DNA from 3 places in the Nocardioides cynanchi genome. Region 2 is predicted to be linked to each of the others. Evidence: predicted binding sites of a transcription regulator. Region 2 holds the regulator's gene; each other region holds the start of a gene.
What was found. The regulator LexA, encoded in region 2, represses DNA repair genes until DNA is damaged. The targets are predictions, from matches to a motif close to TCGAACANNTGTTCGA.
Positions count from the first base shown of each region.

Region 1 (9,341 bases), 1.2 Mb from region 2:
CGCATCAGTCCTCCTCGAGAGCCCGTCGTGAGTGCTTGCGCCGCCGCAGACCCGCCGCGCGGAGCCGGACGATCAGCTCGCGCGAGCTGACCGGCACCGCGCCGGCGGCGACGACGACGTCGTACCTCTCGGACGGTACGTCGTAGTGGTCGCGGTCGAAACCCCGCTCGGGGATGCCGATCCTGCGGGCGAAGGCGTGCAGCTCGTCGTACGACGTGTCGCTGGCGAGGTGGGACCACAGCCGGCCGTGGCCGGGCGCGTTGGCCGGGTCGATCAGGATCATCGGCCCAGCGACTGGTCGTCGACCAGCGTGCGCCACGACCGCACGTAGGTGGCGTCGACGTAGGCCTTGGCGGACCCACCGGGCCGGACCTGGGCACCGAGGTGGAGCTGCCGCACCCCGGCCTTGAGCAGCCACGGCACGTGCTCGGCAGCCAGCCCGCCGCCGGGCATCAGCAGCGGCGCGATCGCCGGGGTCACCGACGCCAGCAGGTCGTCGTACCCCACCGCCATGCCCTGGGGGGAGCCGGCCGAGCGCACGGCCACGAGCCGCGGCAGGTCGAGCAGCCGGCGCCACGAACGCCGTGGGTCGAGCGAGGAGTCGATCGCGCGGGTGAAGGTCCAGGGCACGTTGGGCAGCCGGCCGAGCAGCATCGAGCAGGTCTCGGTGTCGATCTCGAGGTCGCCGTCGAGGAAGCCGAACGCGACACCGGTCGCACCACTGGCGACGTAGTCCTCCGCGAGGCCGATCAGGCGGGCGAACTCGCCGCCGGTGGTCGACCAGGTGTCGTTGAGCCGGAGCAGCACGAAGACCGGCAGCTCGCTCTCGCGGCCGATCGTGCTGACCAGCGCCGGCTCGGGCGAGAGGCCGCAGGTCGGCCCGGGGACGACGACGTGCAGCCGGTCGGCACCACCCTCCGCGGCGCCGGCGACGTCGCGTGGCTCGGAGACGCTGACCTCCAGCACCACACCCGACGCCGACATGGCCACAGCCTAGGGCTGTGGCCCGGCCTCACCGCGGCACGTGAGCAGCCAGAACCCCGCCGTCGATGCTCTTTTCCGGCGTCTGCGGGGCACCGTGCCCGGCAGCGGGGCACAATCGGAAGCGTGGACGACACGCTCCTGCTCGCCGCCCGGGCTCTCGTGCTGGCCGACCTCCAGGCACGCGACCGCGCCGTACCCGACGCGGTGGACGCGCTGGAGGACGCCTGCGCCAACCGCGGCTGGTGGGCCGAGCAGTGGCCCGAGGGGGAGGCGTTCGTCGCGGGCCTGGTCGCCCAGGACGTGCAGGACGCCCTGTTCGGCACGCTGGGCCGGTGGCCGGTCTGTCTGACCTGCGACCCCGAGGTGCCCGAGCACGCGCTCTACATCGAGCCGGACATCGGCGGTCCGATGCCGCGGTGGGTCTGCGAGGAGTCGGGTCGGACGGTGGCCCAGCTGGGCCGGCTGGGGCCCGCGGGCTGACCGTCAGCCCAGATGGCCCCACCAGGTGTAGCGCGCACCGGCGAACACCGACCGGGACAGCTCGATCACCGCGTCTCCCACCAGCCCGCGGCGGGAGTGCCGGAGCACGGGGTCGCCGACCGCGAGGTCGAGCAGCTCGGCGTCGGACTCGTTGGCCAGGTCGGCGGTGAAGCGGTCCTCGGCGACCGTCGGCCGCAGGCCGCGCGCGGCGAGCAGGGAGTACAGGCTGTGGGGCAGCCCGGTCTGGAGGAAGCCCGGCAGCAGGACCTCGTTGAGGTACACGTCCTGGTAGCAGAGGGGTACGTCGTCCAGCCGGCGTCGGCGGCGCCAGTGGATGACGGCGTCGCCGGGGGTGATCCCCAGCGCTTTCGCCACCCCGGGTCCGGCCTGACCAAGCCCCGACTGGAGGGTCTCGGTGGTGATCTCCCAGCCCCGGGCCGCGGCGTCCTCGGCGAACGACAACGGCCGCGACGCCGGCCGCGGGTTCTTGCACACGAAGGTGCCTCTGGCCGGCGCGCGCTCGAGCAGTCCCTCGGCGACCAGGGCGTCGATCGCCTGGCGCACCGTCATCCGCGCCACCCCGAAGTGCTGCATCAGCCCGCGTTCCGACGGCGCCGGGGCACCCTCGGGAAGGTCCTGGATCAGGGCTCGGACGTACTCGCGAACCTGGACGTGCTTGAGCGTCGTACCGATCGGCACGAGCAACTCCTCCACCCCCGGATTCTAGGGGGAAACGAGCGCTGCGGGACGTCGAACGGTCAGGTCGCCGAGATGGCGGCGAGCACGTCCAGCCGGGCGGCCCGACGTGCCGGGAGCACCGCGGCGACGACCCCGATCACCACGGCCAGGCCCAGGAAGACCGCCAGCTGCGCCCAGGGGATGGCGATCACCTTCAGCCCCTGGTCGCGGACGGCGTACATCATGGCGACGCCGAAGCACACGCCGAGAGCCACGCCGAGCACCGCACCCAGCACCGCCATCACCACCGATTCCAGGGTGACCATCAGCCGCAGCTGCCCGCGGCCCAGCCCGATCGCCCGGAGCAGGCCGATCTCCCGGGTGCGCTCGATGATCGACAGCGCCAGCGTGTTGACGATGCCGAGGACCGCGATCACCAGGGCCAGGCCGAGCAGGGCGTCGACCATCAGCACCAACCGGTCGATCGGCGCCCGCTGCTGCTGGGCGAAGGCCGTCTCGTCCTGCACCGTGACCACCGGCAGCGAGCGCACCTGGTGCTGCAGACGGCTCAGCGTCGCGGCGGACTGGTGCCGGGTGAAGACGATCAGGAAGTTGTCGCTGTCCTCGAAGCCGGCCCGACGGAGGTTGTCGATCGAGACCACGAAGTCGAAGACGAGCGGGGTGTCGGCATAGATCCCCCCGACCCGGAAGGTCCGGGTCCCGACCGGCAGCTTGCCGATCCGCACGGTGTCGCCGACCGCCACGTGCCGTCGGTCGGCGTACTTCTGGTTGACCAGCACCGTGCGGCCGGCCAGGCCCGTGGTACCCGCCGAGAGGTGGAGACCGAAGTCGTCGATCTGGCGCGGGTCCACGCCGGTGAGCGCCTCGCGCTTGCCGTCGGCCTCGATGAACGCGTAGCGCTGCCGAACCACCTTGGTGACGCCCGGCACGTGCGCGATCCGGGTCGCGACCTGCGACGAGAACGGCTGCCCGAAGCCGCTCCCGACCACGTAGTTGCCGATGAAGTTCTCGCTGATCGCCTGGTCCACCGAGGCCTTGGCCGACGCCCCGATGATCGACATGGTGCAGGCCAGGGCCAGACCGATCATCAGGGCCGACGCGGTGGCCGTCGTACGCCGTGGGTTGCGCAGGGCGTTCTGTCCGGCCAGGTTGCCGACGGCGCGGAACATCCCGGCGTACGCCCACCGCGCCGCAGCCAGGAGTGGGCGGCACAGGATCGGTGCGGCAGCCGTGACGCCCAGCAGCACCGCGAGGATGCCGCCCCCGACCCAGTAGCCCGAGTGCGGCACCGTGGCGAACAGCCCCGCGAGCGCCGCACCGGCACCGGCCACCGCCAGCAACATGCCGAGCGCGAACCGCCAGCGGATCGACGACTCGGGCAGGGCGACGACGTCTCCCAGCGCCTGCACCGGCGTGATCCTGGTGGTACGCCGCGCGGGCAGCCAGGCCGCCGCCATCGTCACCACCACACCCGTCCCGTAGCCGGCGACGACGGCCTCCCCGGTGAGGGTGAGCGACTGCGAACCGAGGTCGAGACCGATCAGCCCGATCAGGGAGCGGATGGCATAGGCCAGCCCCACCCCCAGCGCCAGCCCGACGGTGGAGCCGAAGAGCCCGAGCACCAGCGCCTCGAGCAGCACGCTGCGCGAGACCTGTCGTCGCGACGCACCGATCGCCCGCAGCAGCGCCAGCTCCCGGCTGCGTTGTGCCACCAGGATCGAGAAGGTGTTGACGATCAGGTAGGCGCCGACCACCAGCGCGACCCCGGCGAAGATCAGCAGGAAGGTGCGCAGGAAGGACACGCCGCGCAGCACCCCGCTCGCCGACTCGTTGGCGGCGTCCTCACCGGTGACCGCCTTCACCTGTGGCGGCAGTGCCTGCACGACGGCGCTGCGCAGGCTGGTCTGCGAGACGCCGTGGTCGGCGGTCACCCAGATGTTGGTGAAGGCGTCCTTCCCGTGCAGGAACAGCCGCTGGGCCGTCGGGACGTCGAAGACGGTGAGGGTCGCGCCGGCCAGCGACGTGTTGTCGGCGTACCCGACGATGCCGACGAGCCGCTCGGACAGCACCGCCTTGCGGCCGGCCGTGACGACGTGGACCTGGTCTCCCAGGTGGTAGCCGCCGGCTCCGGCGGTGTGCTCGTCCAGGGCGATCTGGTGCGGCCCGTGCGGCGCGTGGCCACCGAGGAGCGCCAGGCCGGGGACGCCGTGCTCGGCCGGAGCCGTGGAGTAGCTGATGCCGTACGTCGGTGCGCCGAGGCCACCGACCACCTTGCCGTCCACGCTGATCACGAAGACGCCCAGCGCCTGGACGTTGCCGTCGGCGCGCGCGGCGCCGGGCACCTGGGCCAGCCGGTCGACGAGCGACGCGGGGACGGTGCGGGTGGAGGGGTCGCCGTTCAGGGTCGTCGCGCCCGCCGGCCGGACGACCACGTCGCCGACCGAGGCACCGAAGAGCCGGTTGAAGCCGGCGCTGAGAGCGGCCGAGAAGACCAGCGAGCCGACCACGAACGCCACCCCCAGGGCGATCGCAAACGTGCTCATCAGCAGGCGTACCTTGCGCGCGAGCAGGCTCTTCCACGTGGCGCGGAGCATCTCAGTCCCCGGGCTCGGCGGCGGCCATGTGCGCGATGATCTGCTCGCGCTCGGGGTCGCGGAGGTCGTCGACGACCCGGCCGTCGGAGAGGAACACGACCCGGTCGGTGTACGCCGCGGCGACGGGGTCGTGGGTCACCATCACCACCGTCTGGTGGTGCTGGTCGACGCTGCGACGCAGCAGCTCGAGGATCTCCGCCCCCGATCGGCTGTCCAGGTTGCCGGTCGGCTCGTCGGCGAAGACGATCTCGGGCCGTCCGACCAGCGCCCGGGCCACCGCCACGCGCTGCTGCTGGCCGCCGGACAGCTCGCTGGGCCGGTGCCGCAGCCGGTCGCGCAGGCCCACGGTGTCGATCACCTCGTCGTACCACTCCTGGTCCGGGCGGCGGCGCGCGATCGCCTGGGGCAGGCGGATGTTCTCCTCCGCGCTCAGCGTCGGGATCAGGTTGTAGGCCTGGAAGACGAAGCCGATCCGGTCGCGGCGCAGGCGGGTCAGCGACTTGTCCCCCAGCCGCGAGATCTCCTCGTCCCCGATGTGCACCGTGCCGGAGTCGGCGCGGTCGAGGGCCGCCGCGCAGTGCATGAGCGTGGACTTCCCCGAGCCGCTGGGCCCCATGATCGCGGTGAAGCGGCCGGCCTCGAGATCCAGGCTCACCCCGTCCAGCGCGCGCACCAGTGCGTCCCCCGACCCGTAGGTCTTGGTCAGGTCGCGGATCCGGGCCGCGGGTGCGCTCACGGGCTCAGCCTGCCAACGACGGCCAAGCGCTCTCCATCGGGGTCGGCCCCGGCCCGCCCCCGGGCCGGCCCCGGGGTCGGTCTGGGATCCGCCCGGGCGATCGAACACACGTTCGACTCCGTGGTATCCTGAGTCGATGGACTTCCAGGGGACCCTGTTCGAGACGGCGCTGGAGACGGGGGCGCCCACCCTGGGCGATCTCGCCTCCACCGTCCGACACACCCTGACCCGCGGCGCGTGGGTCGACGTCCGCCGCGACTGGTGCCGCGCCGCCGACGAGGTGCTGGCACGCCTGGTCGCGGACGTGCCCTGGCGGGCCGAGCGCCGGCAGATGTACGACCGGGTGGTGGACGTGCCGCGGCTCGTGCACACCTACGGCGAGGCCGAGCCGCTCCCCCACCCCGTGCTCGACGAGGCCCGGGAGGCGCTCTCCGAGCACTACCTCCCGGAGCTGGGCGAGCCGTTCGTGACCGCCGGCTGCTGCTACTACCGCGACGGTCGCGACAGCGTCGCCTGGCACGGAGACACGATCGGCCGGGGTCGCAGCCAGGACACCATGGTCGCGATCGTGTCCTTCGGCGACCCGCGCCAGCTCCGGCTCCGGCCGCGCGGTGGCGGAGACTCCCTCACCTTCGAGATGGGGCACGGGGACGTGCTGGTGATGGGCGGCTCCTGCCAGCGCACCTGGGAGCACGCCGTACCCAAGGTCGCGCGCGCCGGCCCGCGGATCTCGGTGCAGTTCCGCCCGCGCGGGGTCTTCTGATCGGTAACCGTCAAGTCGATCCTGTGCCCGGTCGATGCTGTGCCGGGTCGATCCGGTCAGCCCGCAGCGACCGGAGGGCTCGCCAGGTCAGTCAGGTCGGTGCCGGCCTCCGGGAGCCGGACGACGTGCTCGATGATCCCCTCGAAGCCGCCGGTCTGCTCGGCGAACGCCACCAGGTTGCCCGGCGCGTAGCCGCCCTCCTCGTAGTGCCGGACGGCCGAGTAGGACACCCGCACGGAGAGCGCGCGGTCGTTGGTGAGGAGCCGCAGTCCGTGGCTGAACTCGCTCTCCTCGTCCTGCCAGGGCAGGTGCTCCTTGGCTCCGAGGATCTCGTTGTCGAGCTTGTAGAGCAGGCTGAGCGGGTTGTGGCAGATCGGGTCGGACCCGCTGTTCACGTAGGTGCCGAGGAGGTCGGCGTCGAAGACCAGTCCGGCGGCGTGCGCCTCGCGCGCCATCCACAGCAGCGCCGTGTCCGAGAGGCCGGTCTGGGCGTAGCCGCCCCCGACGTCGGAGTGGGCACCCTCGAACCACACCTGCTTGACCCGTGGGTCCTCGGTCGGGGCACCGGGGGGATCGGCTGGCGCCTCCCAGAGCGTGGGCGCGAACTTCAGCCTGGTCTCGTCGATGGCCAGCGCCTGTCGCGCGCACAGCACCTGGTCACTGAGCTGGACGTTGTGGAAGCGGGGCGTGTCCCGCTCGAAGCCGGGCACCCCGAGCGCCCCGACGGTGTCGAAGACACCGAGGAAGGTCACCTTCGCGGCGTGGCAGTGGTCGTGCTTGAACTCCTCCACACTCTCCCCGAAGGCGCCCTCGGGCATCGAGGTCCGCTGGTAGAGATGGACCGCCTCGGGCAGCCGCTCCTCGACCAGCGCCAGCTTGGTCAGCAGCCCCACACCGGCGAGCATCCCGGCGACGGACCGGGCGGTGTAGGCGCCGCGGCTGAAGCCGAGGATGAAGATCTCGTCGCCGGGTTCGTAGTTCTGGGCCAGGAACCGGTAGCAGGCGATGACGTTGTGGAAGAGCCCGAAGCCGAACGCCCCGCCCAGCAGCCGGTCGGCCTCGTAGCTGCCGGCCCCCACCCCGCTGATGTAGTAGACCAGCTGGTAGGCGCCGCCCGTGGCCGACGGGTCGCTCTGCACCGTGCGTGCGATCTTCTCGACGTTGGTGACGTTCTCGCTGTCGGGCTTGTTCCACGTCCCGTCGCAGCACACCACCAGTCGCTTCATGTGGCCATGCTGGCACCTCCCACCCCCGGCGCGCATCGGCCCGCAGAGGGACGCAGGCGGAGGCCGATGGGGGCGGCCACACGCACGTCGAATCCCGCTTGCCGGGCAGGTGAGGTGACTGTGAGCATCGCGGGGTGACGGAGTCGCCCGTGCTGTACCTGACCGTGGGGCTGCCGGGCGCCGGCAAGACGACGCTGGCGCGCCGGATCGCCGAGGACGAGGGCATCCTGCGCCTCACTCCGGACGAGTGGATGGCTCCACTCTTCCGGCACAGCGACGCGAACGGGCGCCGGGACATCCTCGAAGGGCGCCTGATCTGGGTGGCCCACGAGGTCCTGCGCAGCGGGGCCTCGGTGATCCTCGACTTCGGTTGCTGGTCACCCGACGAGCGCTACGCGATCCGGATGGTGGCCGAGTCCGTCGGAGCACGCTTCGACCTGCGCTGGGTCACCCTCGACGAGGCGGAGCGTCGGGAACGAGCGACCACGCGCTGGAGGACGGCCCCCGAGACGACCTTCCCGATGACCGACGACGACCACGACCAGTTCCTGGCGCTCTGCGTGCCGCCCTCCCCGGCGGAGCTCTCCTACGCCGCGGTCCCGGCCGCACCAGGCGACTTCGAGAGCTGGTTCGCCTGGGCCAGCGATCGCTGGCCGTCGCTGCCGCGCTTCGACCGGACGTCGTCAGGCGGTGACCACTGACAACGGTGGGCGACGACTGGTAGTAACGGTGGAGCCGATCGGCACCAGCCGGCTCGGACCGCACCGTCGAGGTCGCTCGAGGAGGCACCCGCATGCCAACCTTCACCCCGCCCGACGACCTGACGGGCACGGAGTTCGTCGACACCGACCTGCGCGGTGCCCGGTTCGTCCGGGCCGACCTCTCCGGCGTCGTGATGCGTGGCGTCCAGGTCGACGGTGCGGACATCGACGCTCCGTGGCTGCTCAGCGAGCAGAGCCCCCTGCTCGTCAACGGCGTCGACGTCACGCCGTTCGTCGAGGCCGAGCTCAACCGCCGGTTCCCGGGGCGGGAGCAGCAGCGCGCCGAAGATCCTCAGGGCCTGCGGGAGGCATGGGCTGCCCTGCAGCGCACCTGGGCGGCCACCCTCGAACGAGCCGCGGCGATGCCGGCGGGCACGGTCGACGTCCAGGTGGCCGGCGAGTGGTCGTTCGCCCAGACCCTTCGGCACCTGGTCCTGGCCACCGACACGTGGCTGGGCCGTGGTGTCCTGGAGCTCGATGAGCCCTACCACCCGCTCGGCCTGATCGACGTCGAGAGCCAGGCCGAGGACGCCCGCCGGCCGGCAACCGCGGTCGACCCGACGTACGACGACGTCCTCGAGGCGCGCGCCGACCGGGTCGCGATGGTGCGTGACTTCCTCGCTGCGGTCACAGCGGACGAGCTGGACGCGGTCCATCGCAACCCGCACGACCCCTCCCACAGCGAGACCACGCGGTCGTGCCTCCACGTGATCCTCGAGGAGGAGTGGGAGCACCACCGCTACGCCGTGCGCGACCTCGATGCGCTCGATACCGGTTCCAACTGATCGACGCGACCACCGGCGCCCGTGGTCTCGACTTCGCTCGACCACCGGGTAGGCGGCCGGGGAAAACCCGGTGCGACTGTCGGTGGGGGCTGGTTGGGTCGAGGAGATGTCCGAGAACACTGCTGCCCGCCCGCCCTCCCTCACGACGTTCTGGAACGGCCTGCCGCGCGAGGGTCGGTTGCTGCTGTCCGTGGTCGTCGTGGAGTTCCTCGGCACCGGGCTGGTGCTGCCGTTCCTCGTGGTCTACCTCCACGAGATCCGTGGCTTCTCGTTGAGCGAGGTCGGCTGGCTGATCGGGCTGGGGCCGCTGATC
Region 1 covers NZ_CP044344.1:3,590,036-3,599,376, reverse strand. The annotation lists gene E3N83_RS17455 (VOC family protein) at 1-5, opposite strand, end outside; gene E3N83_RS17450 (DUF4031 domain-containing protein) at 5-283, opposite strand; gene E3N83_RS17445 (copper homeostasis protein CutC) at 280-984, opposite strand; gene E3N83_RS17440 (hypothetical protein) at 1,108-1,464, shown strand; gene E3N83_RS17435 (GntR family transcriptional regulator) at 1,468-2,178, opposite strand; gene E3N83_RS17430 (ABC transporter permease) at 2,223-4,757, opposite strand; gene E3N83_RS17425 (ABC transporter ATP-binding protein) at 4,759-5,493, opposite strand; gene E3N83_RS17420 (alpha-ketoglutarate-dependent dioxygenase AlkB) at 5,630-6,256, shown strand; gene E3N83_RS17415 (DUF2235 domain-containing protein) at 6,313-7,482, opposite strand; gene E3N83_RS17410 (P-loop nucleotide/nucleoside kinase family protein) at 7,617-8,183, shown strand; gene E3N83_RS17405 (DinB family protein) at 8,276-9,028, shown strand; gene E3N83_RS17400 (MFS transporter) at 9,135-9,341, shown strand, end outside.
Region 1: the regulator LexA is predicted to act here: its motif matches at 5,594-5,609, upstream of E3N83_RS17420 (alpha-ketoglutarate-dependent dioxygenase AlkB).

Region 2 (9,341 bases):
CGGCCGTCCGCCACGGCCGCGCCTGCGTGACCACCGTGACCCGCACCGTGACCATCGCGCCGCCGGTCGTCACCGCCCCGCCGGTGCCGGCGCAGGTCGCCGCTCCGGTCCGTTCGGCGCCGGTCCGGCAGCACGCCGCGCCGGTGAGCCACCCGACCAGCCAGCCGACGTACCACGACGACGGCGGTGAGCACGAGGGCGGCGGTGGTGGTGGCCACGACGACTGACCCGTCACCGGACCGGTGGTCACTCCACCAGCGGGAGCCGGACCTCGATCTGCGCTCCGCCGGAGGCGGTGGTGCCGGTGGTGAGGTGCCCGCCGCAGTTCTGGGCGGTACGACGAGCGAAGTCCAGGCCGAGCCCGGTGTGACCCGGGCCCACCCGGGGCGCGTCGGACCAGCCGGCACCGTCGTCGGACACAGTCAGCCGGCAGCTGCCCTGGCCCGCCGTCAGCGCGACCGCGAAGCCGGTGTTGTCGGCGGTGTGGGCGAACACGTTGTCGATCAGCACGTCGAGCAGGTCGGCGAGGTCGGTCGTCGAGAGCGGCACCGGCAGCGGGCCGGTCGCCACCTGCACGTCGAGCGGCCGGCCGTCGTCCTCGGCCAGCGCTGCCCAGAACGCCACCCGGTCGGCGATCGTGGCGGCGGCGTCGCACCGCGCGGTCAGCGTGGACTGCACCGGCCGCCGCGCCTCCTTGACGATCTGGTCGACGGTCAGCTGGAGGACGGTGATGTGCTCCTGGAGCCGCTGGGACAGCGCCGGGTCGTCGACGGCCTCGGCGTCCAGGCGCAACGCGGTGACCGGCGTGCGCAAGCGGTGGGAGAGGTCGGCGACGACGACCCGTTCGGCGGCGAGGAGCTCGCCGGTGCGCTCGGCCAGTCCGTTCAGGGCCCGGGCCAGCTCGACGGTCTCGGGGGTGCCGCGCACCTCGGCGCGTGCGGAGAGGTCGCCCTCGCGCAGCTGGTGCGCGGTCACGGCGACGCCGCGCAGCGGCTCGCTGATCCGGCGGCCGAGCTGGCGGGCCATCAGCCAGCCCAGGGCCAGCAGCACCAGGCCGAGCCCGATGATGCCGGACCAGGCGGCCGCGACCCCGCGCCGCAGGTCGGACTCGCTGACGCTGGCCCGGACCACGACGGTCCCGTGCCGGACCGCAACCGGCAGCAGCACCGCGCCGCCGTCGCTGTCGGTGACCCGGAAGCCCTCGCCGGTGAGCGCACGTCGTACGTCGGGATCCTGCCGGAGGTCCTCGGTGGTGCCGAGGCTGCGGCCGTTCGTGGTGAGCACCGCGACCTGGGGCACGATGCTGCGGTTGAGGTCGGAGAGGTAGCCGTCGAGCTGCTGCCCGCCGTGCAGACCGGTGACGACCAGCGCGACGTTGCGGGCCGCCTGGTCCGCGGCGCTCATCGCGCGGTCGGCGGCCAGCGTCCGCACCAGCAGGCACAGCGGGATCACGAACGCCATCACGATCGCCGACGTCGTCGCCAGGACGAGCCATGAGATCCGGCTGCGCATCAGGTCCGGCCCGGGTCCACCAGACGCACCCCGACACCGCGCACGCTGATCAGGTAACGCGGCTCGGCCGCGGTCTCTCCGAGCTTGCGCCGCAGCCACGACAGGTGCACGTCCACGGTGCGGTCGGACCCGCCGTAGGCCTGCCGCCAGACGTCGGCGAGCAGCTCGCGCTTGGTGACGACCTCGCCGGGTCGCTGGGCCAGCGCGAGCAGGAGGTCGAACTCCTTGCGGGCCAGCTCGAGGGGCTCGCCCGCGAGGTGGACGGTGCGCGAGCGCTCGTCGATCACGAGATCGCCGACCCGGATCGGCTCGCTGGCAGACGGGGCGGCGCCACGGCGCAGCAGGGCGCGGATCCGGGCGGAGACCTGGTCAGCGCCGAAGGGCTTGACCACGTAGTCGTCTGCTCCCGCGTCGAGCGCCTTGACGATGGTCACGTCGTCGTCGCGAGCGGTGATCACGATGATCGGCACGGTGCTGGCCGCGCGGATCATCGCGATCATGGTGAGCCCGTCGACGTCGGGCAGACCGAGGTCGAGGAGTACGACGTCGGGCCGCTCGGTCAGCACGTGCTCGAGGCCGGCCATGCCCGACGCGGCGATCGCGACCGCATGCCCCCGGTCCGCCATGGTGCGCTGGACCGCCGACCGGATCGCGGGATCGTCCTCGATGACGAGGATGCTGCTCATGGCACGAACCTAACCGCCCCTAGGGGTGACATGCTCGGCGGCCTCGCCGGGGTGCGAGGGATGATGGTCTCGTGACGCGCGTGCGAGCAGCCGTGCTCGGGGCCGTGCTGTGGTGCGCCGTCGTGGTCGCGGTCTCCTCCCTGGTCTGGGTGGTGATCTCCCGGGCCGGTGCCGGCGTCCTGCCCACGACCCAGCCTCAGGCCGACGTCACCGGCTCGCTGCCGGTGCCCGGCCAGGGCCCGGACGGCCGACCGAGTCCCGGGCTCACCCTCACCCCGCGCCCCTCGGACACGCCGTCGTCGGTCGCGACGACTCCCGGTGCGCCGAGCAGCTCGCCGGCCCTGCCGCCCTCGTCGTCCTCACCCCCTTCGTCCACGCCTACGGCCCCGGTCGCGCAGCGGAGGTCGTGGAGCGGGACGGCCGGCCACGTGGTCGCCGAGTGCCGCGGGCCGGCGGCGCACCTGGTGGCGGCGTATCCCAACGCGGGCTGGCGCTACCTGATCGGCTCGCGCGGCCCGGGGCTGGTGCAGGTGCGGTTCGTCCGGGTCGGTGAGGACGCACGTCCGGTGACCGTGCAGGCGACCTGCGTCGCCGGCGTACCCGACTTCACGCTGGCCGCGCACCAGCCCGGTGACAACTAGGGGCGGTGTCCGCGGTCGCGGATAGGGTGCAGCGGTGCCATCCCCCTCAGGCCCCTCGGACGGGTCGCCGCTCGTGGTCCGGGAGGTGCTCGGGACGGCGGTCGAGGCCCTCGGCGGCCAGGAGCGGCCCGGCCAGATCGAGATGGCCGAGGCGGTGGGGGCGGCTTTCGCCGACCACCGCCACCTCGTCGTCCAGGCCGGCACGGGCACCGGCAAGTCGCTGGCCTACCTCGTCCCGGCGCTGCTGCACGACGAGCGGGTGGTGGTCGCCACGGCGACGCTGGCGCTCCAGCACCAGCTCGTCGAGCGTGACCTGCCGCGGTTGGTGGAGGCGGTGGGCGCCACCTACCCGAGCATCGACACGTCGTACGCCGTGCTGAAGGGCCGCTCCAACTACGCGTGCCTGCACCGCATCCGTGAAGGCGTGCCCGACGACCAGGGCGCCCTGATCGAGTTGCCGACCGGCTCGATGGCGACCAAGGTGCTCGAGCTGCGGGCCTGGGCCGAGGAGGAGGCCACCGCGCAGGGCAGCGGTGAGCGCGACCACGCCCCGCGCCACACCGACCGGGAGTGGCGGCAGGTGTCGGTCAGCCACCGCGACTGCCTGGGGGCGTCGCGCTGCCCGTTCGGCGAGGAGTGCTTCGTCGAGCGGGCCCGCGAGACCGCCCACCGGTCCCACCTGATCATCACCAACCACTCGCTGCTCGCCATCGACGCGATCGAGGGCGTGCCGATGATCCCCGACTACGACGTGGTGGTCGTCGACGAGGCACACGAGGTGGTCAGCCGGGTGACCCAGGCCGCGACCGACGAGATGTTCGCCGCCGAGGTGGACCGGGCGGCCCGCCGCTCGCGGCGCTGGGTCGCCGACGCGGACCGCGACTCGTCGGCCGCCGACGACCTCGCCGACGCCGGCGACGCGTTGGCGGCCGCGATCGGTGACTGCTCGCCGGGTCGCTTCGACGTCGTACCCGAGCAGCTGGCCGACGCCCTCGCCTTGGTCCGCGACGCGGCCCGGGCGTGCCTGTCGGCCTATCCCAAGGAGGGTGACGCCGGGCCGGGAGCCGGCGGCTCCGATGCCGACGCCGGCCGCACCCAGGCCCGGGGCTCGGTGCAGGACGTCTTCGTGACCGCCGAGCGGATGGCCGCCGGCTCGGAGTCCGACGTGCTGTGGCTGACCGAGGGCACCGACCGGCTGCCGCCGCGGCTCTGCGTCGCGCCGCTGGAGGTCTGGGGGCCGATGCGCGAGAAGCTGCTGTCGGAGAAGACCGTCGTGCTCACCTCCGCGACCCTGATGCTCGGTGGCGACTTCAACGCGCTGGCCACCTCGGTGGGGCTGAAGCCGACCGAGCGGGTCGACGCGGGGGTGGCCGTGGTCTCGACCGGCTCGACCGGCGGGGGCGGCTCGACCGGCGGGAGCGGCTCGACCGGCGGGGGCGGCTCGACCGGCGGGAGCGGCTCGACCGGCGGGGGCGGCTCGTCCACCGGAGGCAGGGTGGCCGGCGTGGCCTCGACCGCCTCGACCAGCGTGGGGGGCGGCGGGGCCGCGCTGCCGTGGGTCGGGCTCGACGTCGGCTCGCCGTTCGACTACGCCCGGCAGGGCGTCCTCTACATCGCCCGGCACCTGCCGCCGCCCGGGCGCGACGGCCTCGGCCCGGCCCAGCTCGACGAGATCGTCTCGCTGGTCGACGCCGCGGACGGCCGGACCCTGGGGCTCTTCAGCTCCCGGCGCGCGGCCGAGACCGCGGCCGAGGCGGTCCGCGAACGCCTGCCCCACCTGACCACGCTGGCCCAGGGCGACGCCCAGCTCCCGGAGCTGGCCCGCCAGTTCGTCTCGGACCCGTTCACCAGCTTGTTCGGCACCCTGAGCCTCTGGCAGGGGCTCGACGTACCCGGTGAGACCTGTCAGCTGGTGATCATCGACCGGATCCCGTTCCCCCGGCCCGACGACCCCCTGATGAGCGCCCGCCAGCGCGCCGCCGACCGGGAGGGGCGCAACGGGTTCATGCAGGTCGCCGCCACCCACGCCGCGCTGCTGCTGGCGCAGGGCACCGGGCGGCTGATCCGGACCACCGCGGACCGTGGAGTCGTGGCGGTGCTCGACCCGCGGCTCGCAACGGCCCGCTACGGCAGCTTCCTGCGGGCCAGCCTGCCGCCGATGTGGCCGACCTACGACGGCGACCTGGTCCGCTCCGCGCTGGCCCGGTTGGCGGCGGCCGACTCCGGCGCGGCCGCGGGAGAGTGACGGGCCGGCCGTCGTCGCCGATCCGGATCGGGGTGTTCTGTTTCAGCCGTGGCGGTGAGAGCGGAAGTGGATCAGGGTGTTCTGCTTCACCGCAGGCCCTGAAGGTGAAAGTGGATCAGGGTGTTGCACATCCGGTTCCACGGCGGGCCGGGAAGCGCGACAGGGTGTTCCACATCCGCTGTCTCGTCGGGTCGGGAAGCGCGACAGGGTGTTCCATATCGACGCCCGAGGGCGGGCGACCGGCTAGGTGGACTCGCGGGGCCGACGGGCCTGCTCGGGGTCGCGGGCCGCGACCGGCCCGATCACCGGCCCCACCACGGGGTCGGTCGGCCCGGTCGCCAGGCGTGGGTTGAAGGCCACTCGCACGGCCACCCGCTCGCGCTGGTCGGCGAACCACGGGTCCACCAGCCACATCGCCACGATCACCAGCGCCCAGCCGACGAAGACGTCGAGGATCCAGTGGTTGCCGGTCCCGACGACCACGGCCGCGGTGACGAACGCGTGCAGCCAGCCCAGGCCGCGGAGCCACGGGTTCTGGGAGTTGCGGCGGATCACCAGGGCCACCCAGAGCGCCCAGCCGGCGTGCAGGCTCGGGAACGCGGCCAGCTCGTTGGTCAGCTGCCCCATCCCCTTGGGCGCCGAGGCGTCGGTGCTCCACCAGCCGACGTCGGAGTGCAGGCTGAGCACGTCGACGTACCCCCCGCTGACCAGCCGTGGCGGGGCCGTCGGCAGGAGGAGGTAGCAGGCCAGGGCGATCACGCACGAGACCACCAGCACCCAGCGGGCGGGGGAGTAGTGCGCGGCACCCTTGCGGAACAGCCAGACCAGCACGGTCAGGGTGACCACGTAGTGCGCGGCGGCGTACCAGTAGCAGGCCGGCACCGCCGCCCACGGGTGCTGGACGAACCAGTTGTTGATCGAGTGCTCCCAGTCCAGATGGAGCACCCGCTCGAGGTGGAAGAGGTCGCCGGCGCGGTCCTGGGCCGGGCCGAGGCTGTCCTCGGCGAAGGTCCGGGTGACGCAGTAGAAGATGTAGAGCCCGCCGATCAGCGCGATCTCGCGCACGCCCCGACGCCCGAGGAGGGTCCCCCGGGCGATCGCAGGCAGGCTGGATCTCACGCTCATCGTCGTCATTCTCTCAGGTCGCGCACCGTACGTGCATCCCTCTTACGACGCTTCAAGAGCGTGGCGTATTCCCTCAGATACGTCGCAGGACCGCGGTGACCTTGCCCAGGATCGTGGCGTGGGTGCCGTCGATCGGGTCGTACGCCGGGTTGTGCGGGAGCAGCCAGACGTGGCCGTCCTTGCGCTGGAAGGTCTTCACGGTGGCCTCACCGTCGATCAGCGCGGCCACGATGTCGCCGTTCTCGGCGGTCTGCTCCTGGCGCACCACGACGTAGTCGCCGCTGCAGATGGCGGCCTCGACCATGGAGTCGCCGGAGACCTCCAGCATGAACAGCGTGCCCTCGCCGACCAGCTGCTTGGGCAGCGGGAAGACGTCGTCGAGGGTCTGCTCGGCCAGGATCGGGCCACCGGCCGCGATCCTGCCGATCATCGGCACGTAGGTGGCGGCCGGCATCGCGTCGCCGACCCCGGTCTCGTCGTACGACGTCTCCTCGGCAGCAGCCGAGCCCATCGAGCGCCGCGCCGCGAGCACCTCGGGAAGGAAGACCTCGAGGGCACGGGGGCGGTTGGGATCGCGCTTGAGGAACCCCTTCTCCTCCAGCACCCGCAGCTGGTGGGCGACGCTCGAGCTGCTGGTCAGCCCGACCTTCTCCCCGATCTCGCGCATGCTGGGCGGGTAGCCGCGCTGCTCGATGGAGTCCTTGATCGCGACCAGCACCCGCGTCTGCCGCGGCGTGAGCCCGGTCGCGTCGGGCGGGCCGTCGGGCAGCTCGCTGACCTTGCTGGCGGCGACCGGTCGGGATCTGCTCTTCGTCATGGACCGAACCGTACGGCGGCGACCGCCCCGGAATCAAACACCTGTTCGAACGGGCGTGTCGCCCGGCGCAGTCCGTTGGCCGAGCATTACCTCGGTGGTCGAGCGCACTCGGTGGTCGAGCGCCCTCGGCGGTCGAGCGAAGTCGAGACCAGGCCCCCCTGATTGGATCGGGTCATGGACAGCTGTGTGGTGACCGGAGCGGCCAGGGGCATCGGGCGGGCGATCGCCGAGCGGATGGTGGGCCGGGGGTACGCCGTGCTCGTGACCGACGTGGACGGCGACGGCGCACGTCGTACCGCCGACGAGATCGGGGCGGCGGTCGGCCTCGAGCACGACGTCCGCGACCCGGCCGCACACCGATTCGTGGCCACGACGGCGCGCGACCACGGCCGGCTGACCGCGTGGTTCAACAACGCGGGGGTCGGCGACGACGGGACGCTGGCGGGCCTCGACGACGAGCAGGTACGTCGCCTGGTCGAGGTCAACCTGCTCGGCACCCTGTGGGGGATGCGGGCCGCGCTGGCTGAGTTCACCGGGTTCGCCGGGGAGGCGAGCCGGGGCGACATCGTCAACACCGCCTCGATCTCCGGGCTCGGGCCGGTGCCGGGCTACACCGTGTACGCCGCCACCAAGGCTGCGATCGTGTCCGCCACGATGTCGGTCGCGGTCGAGACGCCGCGCGGCGTGCGGGTGCACGCGCTGTGCCCCGACGGCGTCCAGACCGCCCTGCTCGACGGGCAGGACGCGGGCGGCCTCGGCGCGCAGCTGGTGCACTCCGGCAGCAGGATCCTCACCGCCGACGAGACCGCCGACGCAGCGGTGGCGCTGCTCGGGTCGCGCCGGGTCGTCCGCAGCCTGCCGGGCTGGCGCGGTGCGGTGATCCGTACCAGCACCCTGGCCCCGTCGCTGGGCGGCCCGCCGGCCCGGCTCTTCGCCGCCCGCGGTCGGCGCGCCCTCGCCCGTCGCGCCGACCAGCGGTGACGCAGGACTGATTCTCGGACCGCGAACCGGTCCTGGCTCACCGCTCGGCGGCGTGGCAACGTGTCTAATCAGTCGAACGTCTGTTCGTGTCGCGCTTGAAATCGTTCGAACACCTGATCTAACGTCGTACATGTGTTCGAACGAACCTCTGTTCGGACCACCACCGGTCGCCGGCCCCAGCGTCAGCGGGAGCGACTGTCGGTGGTCACCACTAGACAGGGATCAGTCCACTTCCCCAGGAGGGTCCGATGAGCAGCAGCACCGCCACCCGCACCAGCCGGCTCACGCAGCCGGCGCCCGCCTCTGCGCCGCGTCCCACCGCGCGTCGCACCCTGAGCGGGCCGGGTTGCTCCGTGGGTGGTCCGGCCGACCGGCCGGTGCTGCGGATCGTCGCGGACGGCGAGCGCGCGCCGGTCGTCACCCGGGTGCTGCCTACCCGCCCCGTGCTCGAGCTCGTCGAGCCTCCAGTCGAGACCCGGCAGGTCCGGCTCGACGACTTCTTCGCCGCGGAGTACGACGGTGACGACCAGCGTCTCCAGCTCGTCGAGCCGCGCCGCAGCGGGCTCCGGCTGACCCGCCGTGGTCGCCTGGCCGTGCTGACCGTCTCCGTGGTGGCGGTGCTCGGCCTGGGCTTCGCGGCAGCATCGGCCTCGATCGCCAACGACCACCCCGAGCAGACCACGGTGGTCACGGTGACTCCCGGCCAGACGCTGTGGGACATCTCGTCCGCCGCGGCCGCCGGTGGTGACGTGCGCTCGATGATGAGCCACATCGAGGCGCTCAACCACCTCGACTCGGCCTCTCTCCAGGCCGGCCAGCATCTCCGCATCCCGCAGTAGCGAGTGGTCAAGTGCTCCGCCTCGGTGGTCGAGCGGTCCGCCTCGGTGGTCGAGCGCTCGGCCTCGGTGGTCGAGCGGAGTCGAGACCACACCCCCACCCATGAACTTCCGCCGGCCGACTCGACCCCGGCCGGCGGAGAGCCGGGGAAGACGGGGGGCAGCGCGACCCCATGCGCGCTGCCTCCCGCGGTTCCCCGCTGCGACGGCCCCGTGGTCGGACGAGCTCATCGGTGGTGGGGCGAGCGCATCGGTGGTCGAGCGGAAGACCTCGGTGGTCGAGCGGAAGACCTCGGTGGTCGAGCGGAAGACCTCGGTGGTCGAACGGAAGATCTCGGTGGTCGAGCGGAAGATCTCGGTGGTCGAGCGGAGTCGAGACCACACCACGCCCGGCTGGAGGGGTGGTGGATCAGGCCGGCGCGGTTCCCGGTCGTCCCTGAGATCGGATCTGGATCAGGGTGATCCAGATCCGTTGCCCGGGCCGGTCGGGAGGTGCGA
Region 2 covers NZ_CP044344.1:2,407,192-2,416,532, reverse strand. The annotation lists gene E3N83_RS11630 (hypothetical protein) at 1-227, shown strand, start outside; gene E3N83_RS11625 (sensor histidine kinase) at 247-1,512, opposite strand; gene E3N83_RS11620 (response regulator transcription factor) at 1,512-2,198, opposite strand; gene E3N83_RS11615 (hypothetical protein) at 2,270-2,839, shown strand; gene E3N83_RS11610 (ATP-dependent DNA helicase) at 2,874-5,084, shown strand; gene E3N83_RS11605 (phosphatase PAP2 family protein) at 5,328-6,209, opposite strand; gene lexA (transcriptional repressor LexA) at 6,283-7,026, opposite strand; gene E3N83_RS11595 (SDR family oxidoreductase) at 7,201-8,007, shown strand; gene E3N83_RS11590 (LysM peptidoglycan-binding domain-containing protein) at 8,256-8,846, shown strand.

Region 3 (9,341 bases), 1.7 Mb from region 2:
AGCCTCCACGTACGGATCTGCATGACTGATCTCTCCTCGTCGTCGACTGAGAGGTCCGTACCCACCCGCCCCGACGACATCCGGTGACGCTGCTCGTCCCGGTGGCACCTCGCTCGCCGACGGTGAGCCGGGCGCAAGGGCAGGTGGCCGCCTAACCGACCAGCCGCTCCAGCAGGTGGTCGAGCTGGCGGGCGGGGTCGCGGGTCATGCCTCCGTGCACCGGGCTCGACTGGAGGACCGTGCTGCGCGGTGCCTTGAGGAAGCCGAAGCGGGTGCCGGCCGGCTCCCGGGCCGCTGCGCCGCCGCGCTCGTCGCCGGCGCACACGCCCTCGACGAAGGCCAGGGCGTCGCAGACGGCATCGAGGTCCAGGCCGGGCGCAAGGGCGGCGAGCCGCTCACGGTCGACCCGCCAGGCCACGTCGAGGAAGCCGGCCTCCTCGCAGTAGAGGACCACCCCGACGTTGAGGAACTCCTCGCGGTCCACGCGCGGCACGCAACGCAGCACGACGTACTGGTAGGGCAGGCTCATGCGGCACTCGCCCCGGGCAGCCAGGCGCGGCTCGCCAGCCGGGCGGACAGGAAGGCGACGTAGGCCTCGCGCAGCGCGTCCGCGGTCTCGGTGCCGGGCACCGGCGTGAGCCACTCGTCGGGTACGTCGTCCACGACGGCTCGCAGGTCGGGCTCGGACAGCTCCACCGCGGCGTCCACCTCGGCGAGCCGGTCGACCGACGACGCGAACACGTGCCCGGTGACGTCCCACGGCTGAGCGGCGAACCGGGCCGGGTCGCCCACGCCGCCGGGCCAGCCGTGGTGGAAGTAGAGCGACGCACCGTGGTCGATCACCCAGACCTCGCCGTGCCAGAGCAGCAGGTTGGGGTTGCGCCAGGTGCGGTCGACGTTGGCCGTGAACGCGTCCAGCCAGAGGATCCGGGCAGCGACCTCGGCGGCCGCGGCCACCTCGCCGTCGTAGCCGAACGACCCCGGCAGGAAGTCGATGCCGAGGTTCAGCCCGGGGCTGGCGTTGAGGAGGTCCTGGACCTCCTCGTCCGCCTCGTAGCGAGCCAGCTGCGGGTCCAGGTCGAGCCCGACCAGCCGGGGGGTGCGCAGGCCGAGCCGGTCGGCCAGGCCGCTCGCGATCACCTCGGCCACCAGCACCCGCTCCCCCTGGCCGGCACCGCGGAACTTGCAGACGTAGGTGCCGAGGTCGTCGCCCTCGACCAGCCCGGGCAGGCTGCCGCCCTCACGGAGCGGGGTGACGTATCGGGTCACCGACACCCGGTCGATCACGCGACCGGAGCCTCGTCGAGCAGTCGGCGCCGCTGCTCGTCGACGTCGAAGTCGGCGGCCGGCCAGCGCAGCGCCATGCCGCGCAGGTGCTCGAGGAGCAGCCCGCCGATCACCAGGTTGCGGTACCACTTCTTGTCCGAGGGGACGACGTACCACGGCGCGACCTCGGTGTTGGTGCGCTCCAGGGCGATCTCGTACGCCGCGCGGTAGTCGCCCCAGTGCGCCCGCTCGTCGACGTCGGAGGGGTTGAACTTCCAGTACTTGTCCTCGTTGTCGAGCCGCGCCAGGAGCCGGGCCCGCTGCTCGTCGGCCGAGACGTGCAGCATGCACTTGACGATCACGACGCCCTCGGCGGCCAGCTCTGCCTCGAACTCGTTGATCTGGTCGTAGCGGCTCTCGATCGTCGCCGGCTCGGCCAGACCGTGCACCCGGACGATCAGCACGTCCTCGTAGTGGGAGCGGTCGAAGACCCCGATGTAGCCCGGCTGAGGCAGGGCGTTGCGGATCCGCCACAGGAAACGGTGCTTGCGCTCCTCCGCGGTGGGCGCCTTGAAGCTGGTGATCTTCACCCCTTGGGGGTCGACCAGACCGACGGTGTGGCGCAGCACCCCGCCCTTGCCCGAGGTGTCCATGCCCTGGAGCACCAGCAGCACCCGACGCCCGGACCCCGTCGTCCGCTCGGCGAAGAGCCGCTCCTGGAGGTCGGAGAGCTCGTCGCCCAGCGCGGCCAGGGCCTGCTTGCCGGACGACTTGCCGCCGTCGAAGCCGGACGTGTCGTCGGTCGTCAGGGCGCGGAGGTCGACCGGACCGGGCGGAAGCCGATGCAGATGGGGATCCATGCGCCCATCATGTCGGATCGTCGTCCGTGACCGAGCCCAGCTCGTCGCGCACGATGCGATAGGCGAGCCCGGGTGGGTAGCCCTTGCGGGCCAGCATCCCGACCAGGCGCCGGGTCGCGACCGCGGTGTCCAGATTGCGCATCGAGCGTGCCTTCTTGCGGACCAGCTCGTGCGCGGCCCGGGTCTCCAGGTCGGGATCGAGCTCGTCGAGGGCGGTGCGGGCGGTCTCGTCGTCGATCCCCTTGCGGCGCAGCTCCTGGGCGAGGGCACGCCGGGCAAGCCCACGGCTGCGCTGCCGGCTCTCCACCCAGGCCCGCGCGAACGCCTCGTCGTCGACCAGCCCCACCTCGCCGAACCGGTCGAGCAGCCGCTCGGCCAGCTCGTCGGGCACGTCACGCTTGGCGAGCTTGTCGCGCAGCTCCTGGCGGCTGCGGGCCTGACCGGTCAGGGCGTCGAGCAGGATCTTGCGGGCCACGGACTCCGGGTCGGCGTCGGGACCCAGCGCGACCCGGTCGGGCGGCGGGTCGACCGGGGGCTCCGACGGGGCACCGCCCGTCCAGGCGGCCACGCCCAAACCGACGTCGCCGGACCACCCCCCGGAGGTCCGGCGACGTCGAGACTCAGAAGTCGTCGACACCGATGGGCTCGTCGGAGAGCACCTCGGCGGCGGCCGGGGCGTCGACCTGCGGGCCGACCCCGAGCTTCTCCAGGATCCGCTTCTCGATCTCGTTGGCGAGGTCGGGGTTGTCCTTGAGGAAGGTGCGGGAGTTCTCCTTGCCCTGGCCGAGCTGGTCGCCCTCGTAGGTGTACCAGGCGCCGGCCTTGCGGACGATGCCCGCCTCGACGCCCACGTCGATCAGGCCGCCCTCGCGGCTGATCCCCTTGCCGTACATGATGTCGAACTCGGCCTGCTTGAACGGCGGAGCCACCTTGTTCTTGACGACCTTGACGCGGGTGCGGTTGCCGACCATGTCGGTGCCGTCCTTAAGCGTCTCGATGCGACGCACGTCGAGGCGGACCGAGGAGTAGAACTTCAGCGCGCGACCACCGGTGGTGGTCTCGGGCGAGCCGAACATCACCCCGATCTTCTCCCGGAGCTGGTTGATGAAGATCATCGTGGTGTTGGAGTTGTTGAGCGCACCGGTCATCTTGCGCAGGGCCTGGCTCATCAGCCGGGCCTGGAGGCCGACGTGGCTGTCGCCCATCTCGCCCTCGATCTCGGCGCGTGGCACGAGCGCGGCCACGGAGTCGATCACGATCAGGTCGAGCGCGCCCGAGCGGATCAGCATGTCGGCGATCTCGAGCGCCTGCTCACCGGAGTCGGGCTGGCTGACCAGCAGCGCGTCGGTGTCGACACCGAGGTTCTTCGCGTAGTCGGGGTCGAGGGCGTGCTCGGCGTCGATGAAGGCCACGATGCCGCCGGCCCGCTGGGCGTTGGCCACCGAGTGCAGGGCGACGGTCGTCTTGCCCGACGACTCCGGGCCGTAGATCTCCACGACCCTGCCGCGCGGCAGGCCGCCGAGGCCCAGCGCCACGTCGAGGGCGATCGAGCCGGTCGGGATCACCTCCAGGGGTGCCCGGGTCTCGTCGCCGAGGCGCATCACCGAGCCCTTGCCGAACTGCTTCTCGATCTGGGCGAGCGCGACGTCCAGCGCCTTCTCGCGGTCTCCACCAGCCATGTCTGTCCATCCTCTTCCGGGACCCTGTCCCGTCTCGCTGTGCTCGGTCTGTGCGTGATCTCGTCGTCCGGCCAGACGCTAGACCGGGCCACCGACAATGGGCAGGACGCGTGCTGCGGGCTGTGGAGAACCGTCCGGAGCCATCGGGTGCAGGACCCATCTAACCCGAACACGTGTTCGACCCGATGCCGACACGCCGACCCGGAAACCAGGTTGCGCGGCCCGACCCGCGGCGGGGACCGTGGCGGCGTGCCCACTCTCGTGATCCGTCCGGTCGATCCGCTCGACGACGCCGACATGGACGCCTTCCAGGAGGTGTACGCCGCTGCTGAGCGAGCCGAGGATCCCGACACCCCGCTGTACTCCCGCGAGGACGCCGTGGCGATGCTCAGCTCTCGTGACGGCGGCTACCGCTGGGACGGCTTCGGGGCCTTCCTCGGGGACACCATGGTCGGTGAGTCCCTGGTCACCGGAGACAGCCGGGCCGACGTCCGCACCGCCCGGCTGTGGATCTGGGTCGATCCGCACCACGCCCGCCGCGGGGTCGGCACCCAGCTGGTCGCCCACGGCGAGCAGCAGCTCCGCTCCTGGGGCCGCGCCGTCTGCCAGGCCCAGACCCGGATCGGGGCGGACCGGTCGGGGCCGAACCGTCGCTTCGCCGAGCGTCTCGGCTACACCCTGGTGAACACCGAGGTCGAGCGTCGACTCGCCCTGCCTGCCGACCCGACCCTGCTCGAGCGGCTGGCGGCCGACGCGGCGCCCCACCACACGGCGTACGACGTCCGGGTCGTCGTGGGACCGGTGCCGCCGGACCTGGCCCCGTCGTACGTCGCTCTCAAGAACCGACTCTCCCTCGAGGCGCCCAGCGGAGAGCTCGACGTCGAGGCCGGCCAGGACACCGTCGCCGAGCTGGCCGCCCAGGACCGCGACCTGAGGGCGTCCGGGCGCACCCGGGTGGGCGCCTACGCCCTCGATGGCTCCGGTGAGGTCGTCGGCTACGCCGTCGCAGCGGCCAGCGCCGACGGGGCCGACCACGTGGACCAGTGGGGCACGCTGGTCCACCCCGCGCACCGAGGACACCGCCTCGGCATGGCCGTGAAGTGCGCTCAGCTGCGCGCGATCGGCGAGCGCTTCCCGACCAAGCGCCTGATCACCACCACGAACGCCGAGACGAACAGGCAGATGGTGGCGATCAACGAGGCTCTGGGCTTCGAGGTCCGGGAGATCGTGGGCGACTTCCAGAAGCAGCTGACGGATCCCGAGACGCCCGGCCACGGCGCCGATCCTCGCTAGATTGCCGTCGTGCTCGTCGCCTTCGTCTCCTTCACCCTGGCGTCGGTCCTGATCGTCCTGCTCCCCGGGCCCGACAGCCTGGTCGTGGTGCGCGGTCTCGTGCGCGGGGGCCGCGCGGGCGGCGCCCGGACCGCAGCCGGAGTGCTCTGCGGGCTGGTGGTCTGGATCGTCGCCACCGCCCTGGGCCTCTCGGCCCTCCTGCGCGCCAGCCAGGTCGGCTACGACGTGCTGAAGATCGCCGGAGCCTGCTACCTGCTCTGGATCGGCGCGCGCTCCCTGCTGTCGGTACGCCGTACCCAGGCCGAGGTCGCGGTCGAGGGCGACGGTCCGATGGCGCCGGCCCCGATGCTCGGCGGCTCGGGCTTCGGGGCGGGCTTCCTGACCGACATCCTCAACCCGAAGGTCGGCGTCTTCTTCGTCAGCTTCCTGCCGGGCTTCGTGCCGGGCGGCTACTCGGTCGGCTGGACGACGCTCGCCCTCGGCGCGTGGTTCGCGGTGCTGACCGCGCTCTACTTCGTCGGCCTGATCGCCCTGTCGGCGACGGTCTCCGCGTGGATGGTCGCTCCGCGGATCCGGCGCCGGCTCGACACCCTGACCGGGCTCGTGCTGGTCGGCTTCGGTCTCCGGCTGGCCACCGAGGGCTGAGGCCCCGTCAACGCTCGGACGCGGGCAGCCCGAGCGCCCGCCAGACCGCGGCCCAGACCTGCTTGGGAGGCTCCCCGGCTGCCAGCGCCTCGGTGGCGGTGCGCCCGCCGAGGTCACCGATCACGAACTGCTCGGCCCAGGCCCGCGCGTACGCCGGCCCCAGCGCGGCGTCCATCCGGGACCAGAACTCGGTGTGCCTCACTGGCGTGTCGCCAACACCTCGAGCCAGCGCTCCCCGCGCAGCCCGTCGCCGTGGCCGATGTGCTCGACCGACCACCCGGCCGCGGAGACCGCCTCGCGCAGCGGACCCTCCTGCCAGTAGGTGAAGAACCGCGGTGCCGCGATGCTGCCGTGCACCGACCAGCTCTCCCCGTCTCCCTCCTTCAGCGACGCGTAGAGCAGCCCGCCGGCGCGGGTGGCTCCGGCGAGCCGACCCAGCACGGTGGTCAGGTCGTCGCGGTCGACGTGCAGCAGACAGGCGCCTGCCCACACCGCGTCGTACGGCGTGCCGGGGACGGCCGGGTCGGACAGGTCGTCGGTGAGCGGGTCGACGACGTCGGCGTCGTGACCGGACCGGCGGAGCAGGTCCACGAAGGCCGGGGTCACGTCGGTACGGCGCACCGAGAGACCTGCTTCCTCCAGCGCCCTGGCGTCACGTCCGGGACCGCTGCCGATCTCGAGCACCCTCGCCCCGGGAGGCAGCACCGCGGCGAAGCGGCTGACGGCCGTGGCCACGGGCACCGGCAGGTCCGGAGTGCCCGCGCGGTAGTCGGCGGCGAAGGCGTCGTAGGCACGCACCGTGGCCGCCCGCGCCGCGGCGCGCACGTCGTGCAGGTGGTGGACCACGTCGTGCAGGTGGTAGCGCCCCAGCGACTCCACGGTGAACTCGCTGCCGTCGCTGCGCAGGCCCCGCCGGTGCCACGAGAGCGGGGGCACGGACGCGTAGAGGTCGCCGACCGCGTAGGCCGCGGCCACCAGCGTGGGGCCGATGATGGAAGGCATCTGGCTGGCGTAGCGCTTCTCGAGCGCGGTCTCGTCCTGGTCCCAGTTGGCGAAGTGCGGGGTGTCCTCGACCAGCATCGAGGAGACCCGGTCGTGGAAGATCTGGTGGACGTCGTGCACGTGGCAGGCGTACTCCAGGGTGGACCAGCGGTGCGGCAGCGTGCGCTCCGCCGCGCTCGGGTCGGCCAGCAGGGCCAGCCACACCTGCGCATTGGCCCGGAAGGCGTGCGGCAGGTCGTGTCGTTCGACGGTGGAGACGTCGAGCCCGCACTCTTCGCAGCGGCGCCCGAGCACCCACGTCCAGTCCTTGGTGTCGGGCTCCAAGAGGCCCTCCTTGCTGGTCACGCGCTCCATCTTCGCATCCGTCGCCGTCACGGCGACAACCGCGCAGATTGCTCAGCCCGGCAGCGGCTGCCAGGTGAGGGCCGCACCCGGCCGCCCCGTGACGAAGCGGATCTGCACCGGGTCCCCGCCTCCGTCGGCTCGCTGCACCGCGGCCCGGTGGTGCTCGGCGAGGACCGCGAGCGTCGTACCGTCCGGAGACCAGGCGAGGTCCGGGGAGAATCCCGAGCACACGCAGCGGCCGTCGCCGATCAGGGCACGGAGGCGCGAGCCGTCGGGGTCCATGGTCACCACACGCAGGCGGTAGCCGGTGATCGGCGGCGGGCTGGTGGGCGGGTCGGGGGTGGCGGTCAGCACGGCCAGCCGCCGGCCGGTCGGCGACCAGCGCACGAGGAGCACCCGGGTCGCGCCGGAGTGGCCGCCCGGGTAGCGCGTCTGCAGGCCGAGCACCTCGGTCGCGTCGGTCCCGTCGGCACTGACCGTGAAGATCCCCGAGTGGCCCTGCCCGGCGTTGGCGAGGTAGGCCAGCCGGCTCGAGTCGGGCGCCCAGGTCAGCGAGAGCACGGCTCCGGCCTGGGGAGCCGGGAAGGTGGTCAGCTCTCCGCTGCCCGCGTCGACCAGGCCGAGCGCGCCGTCCTCGACCGGAGCGGCTGCGAACGACCTGCCGTCCGGTGACCAGGCGATCTGCTGGCACGAGGGGCAGGCGACCCGGTGCGAGGCTCCGGTGGCGACCCGCGTGATCCGGATCCAGCCCCGGTCGAGCACCGCGATCCGGGACCCGTCGGGCGACCAGGTCGGCGACGAGTCCGGCGTCAGCGGCGGCACGTGCAGGTCGCGCACGTGCGCGACTCCCCCACCGCCGACCCCGACCAGTACGCCGTTGGCGTGCAGGTCTGCTGCCGGCAGACCGGGACCGCGGCCGCCTCCCGTCGACGACGTACCTCCTCCGGGAAGGCCCCGGTCGGGGCCCAGTCGGCCGGGCGCCGCGGCCGGGTCGGGGTGCGACCGGACCGCCGCGACGACGATCGCCGCCCCCACGAGTACGACGCCGGTGACGGCCAGCGCCACGGCGCGCCGCCGGCGCCGGGTGCGCGGGTCAGGGGGCGGGCTCCCGACGTAGATGACGTCGGAGCCCGGCTCCTGGTACCGCACCGGCTGACGCGCCATGACCTAGATGGTTCGACGGTCGGGGACGGTTGGCAAGGGCTCAGGCCGGCAAGGTGACCAGGAACCGGCAGCCAGGCTCGTGGTTGTCGACCGCGACCTGCCCCAGGTGGGCCTCCACGATCCCCTTCACGATGGCCAGGCCGAGCCCCGCACCGGCTCCGCCGATCGGGGCGTCGAGCGCCCCGGGCGTCCGCGCCGCACTCCCCTGCCAGGCCACGTCGAAGACCCGGTGCATGTCCTCCGGTGCCATGCCGCCGCACCCGTCGGTGACCGTGAGCTCCACCCCCTCCGGCACGGCTCGCCCGTGCACCTCGACCACCCCGTCGGCCGGGGTGTGCCGGATCGCGTTCATCAGCAGGTTGGACACCACCCGCGACAGGCCGGCGGGGTCGGCGGTGACCAGGACGCCCTCGTCGACCATCCCGCCGAGGCGGACCCCCTGGGCCCGGGCCACGGAGTCGGCGCTGGCCAGCGCCTCGCTCACGACGTCGCCGAGGGCCACGGGCTGCGGGCTGAGCTTCATCACGCCCGCGTGGATCCGCGAGAGCTCGAAGAGGTCGTCGACCATCCGGACCATCCGCTCGACCTCGGCGCGCATCTGGGCGTGGTAGCGGCTCGGGTCGTCGGCCAGCCCGTCCTCCAGCGCCTCGGTCATCGCGCGGAGGCCCGCCAGCGGCGTGCGCAGGTCGTGGGAGACCCAGGAGACCAGCTCGCGTCGCGACTGCTCCAGCGCCACCTCGCGGTCCCGCGACTGCGCGAGGCGTTCGCTGGTGCGCCGCAGCTCCTCGGAGAGCTCGGCGAACTCGGCCGGCCCGCTCCGCGAAGGTGGGAAGGAGCCGTGGTCGCCGAACCGCCGTGCCTCCTCCTGGAGGTTGCGCGACCAGCCGGCGAGCGCACTGCCGACGGCCAGCGCGAAGACCAGGGCGACCAGGCCGGCGACGGTCGCGACCAGCGCGACGACACCGAGGTCGTGACGCGACAGGAACATCGCCCGGGCGGTCGCCAGCGTGCCGGCCAGCACAGCGGCCACCGCGACCGCGGCGACGCCCACGGTCAGCCAGCGCACCGAGGCGCGCCGGCCGAGCCA
Region 3 covers NZ_CP044344.1:664,211-673,551, reverse strand. The annotation lists gene E3N83_RS03530 (hypothetical protein) at 1-23, opposite strand, end outside; gene E3N83_RS03525 (DUF3037 domain-containing protein) at 152-529, opposite strand; gene E3N83_RS03520 (HipA family kinase) at 526-1,287, opposite strand; gene E3N83_RS03515 (PPK2 family polyphosphate kinase) at 1,284-2,126, opposite strand; gene E3N83_RS03510 (regulatory protein RecX) at 2,134-2,694, opposite strand; gene recA (recombinase RecA) at 2,747-3,805, opposite strand; gene E3N83_RS03500 (GNAT family N-acetyltransferase) at 4,055-5,098, shown strand; gene E3N83_RS03495 (LysE family translocator) at 5,108-5,743, shown strand; gene E3N83_RS03490 (DUF3046 domain-containing protein) at 5,751-5,945, opposite strand; gene E3N83_RS03485 (class I SAM-dependent methyltransferase) at 5,942-7,099, opposite strand; gene E3N83_RS03480 (LpqB family beta-propeller domain-containing protein) at 7,142-8,254, opposite strand; gene E3N83_RS03475 (sensor histidine kinase) at 8,295-9,341, opposite strand, start outside.
Region 3: the regulator LexA is predicted to act here: its motif matches at 3,971-3,986, upstream of recA (recombinase RecA).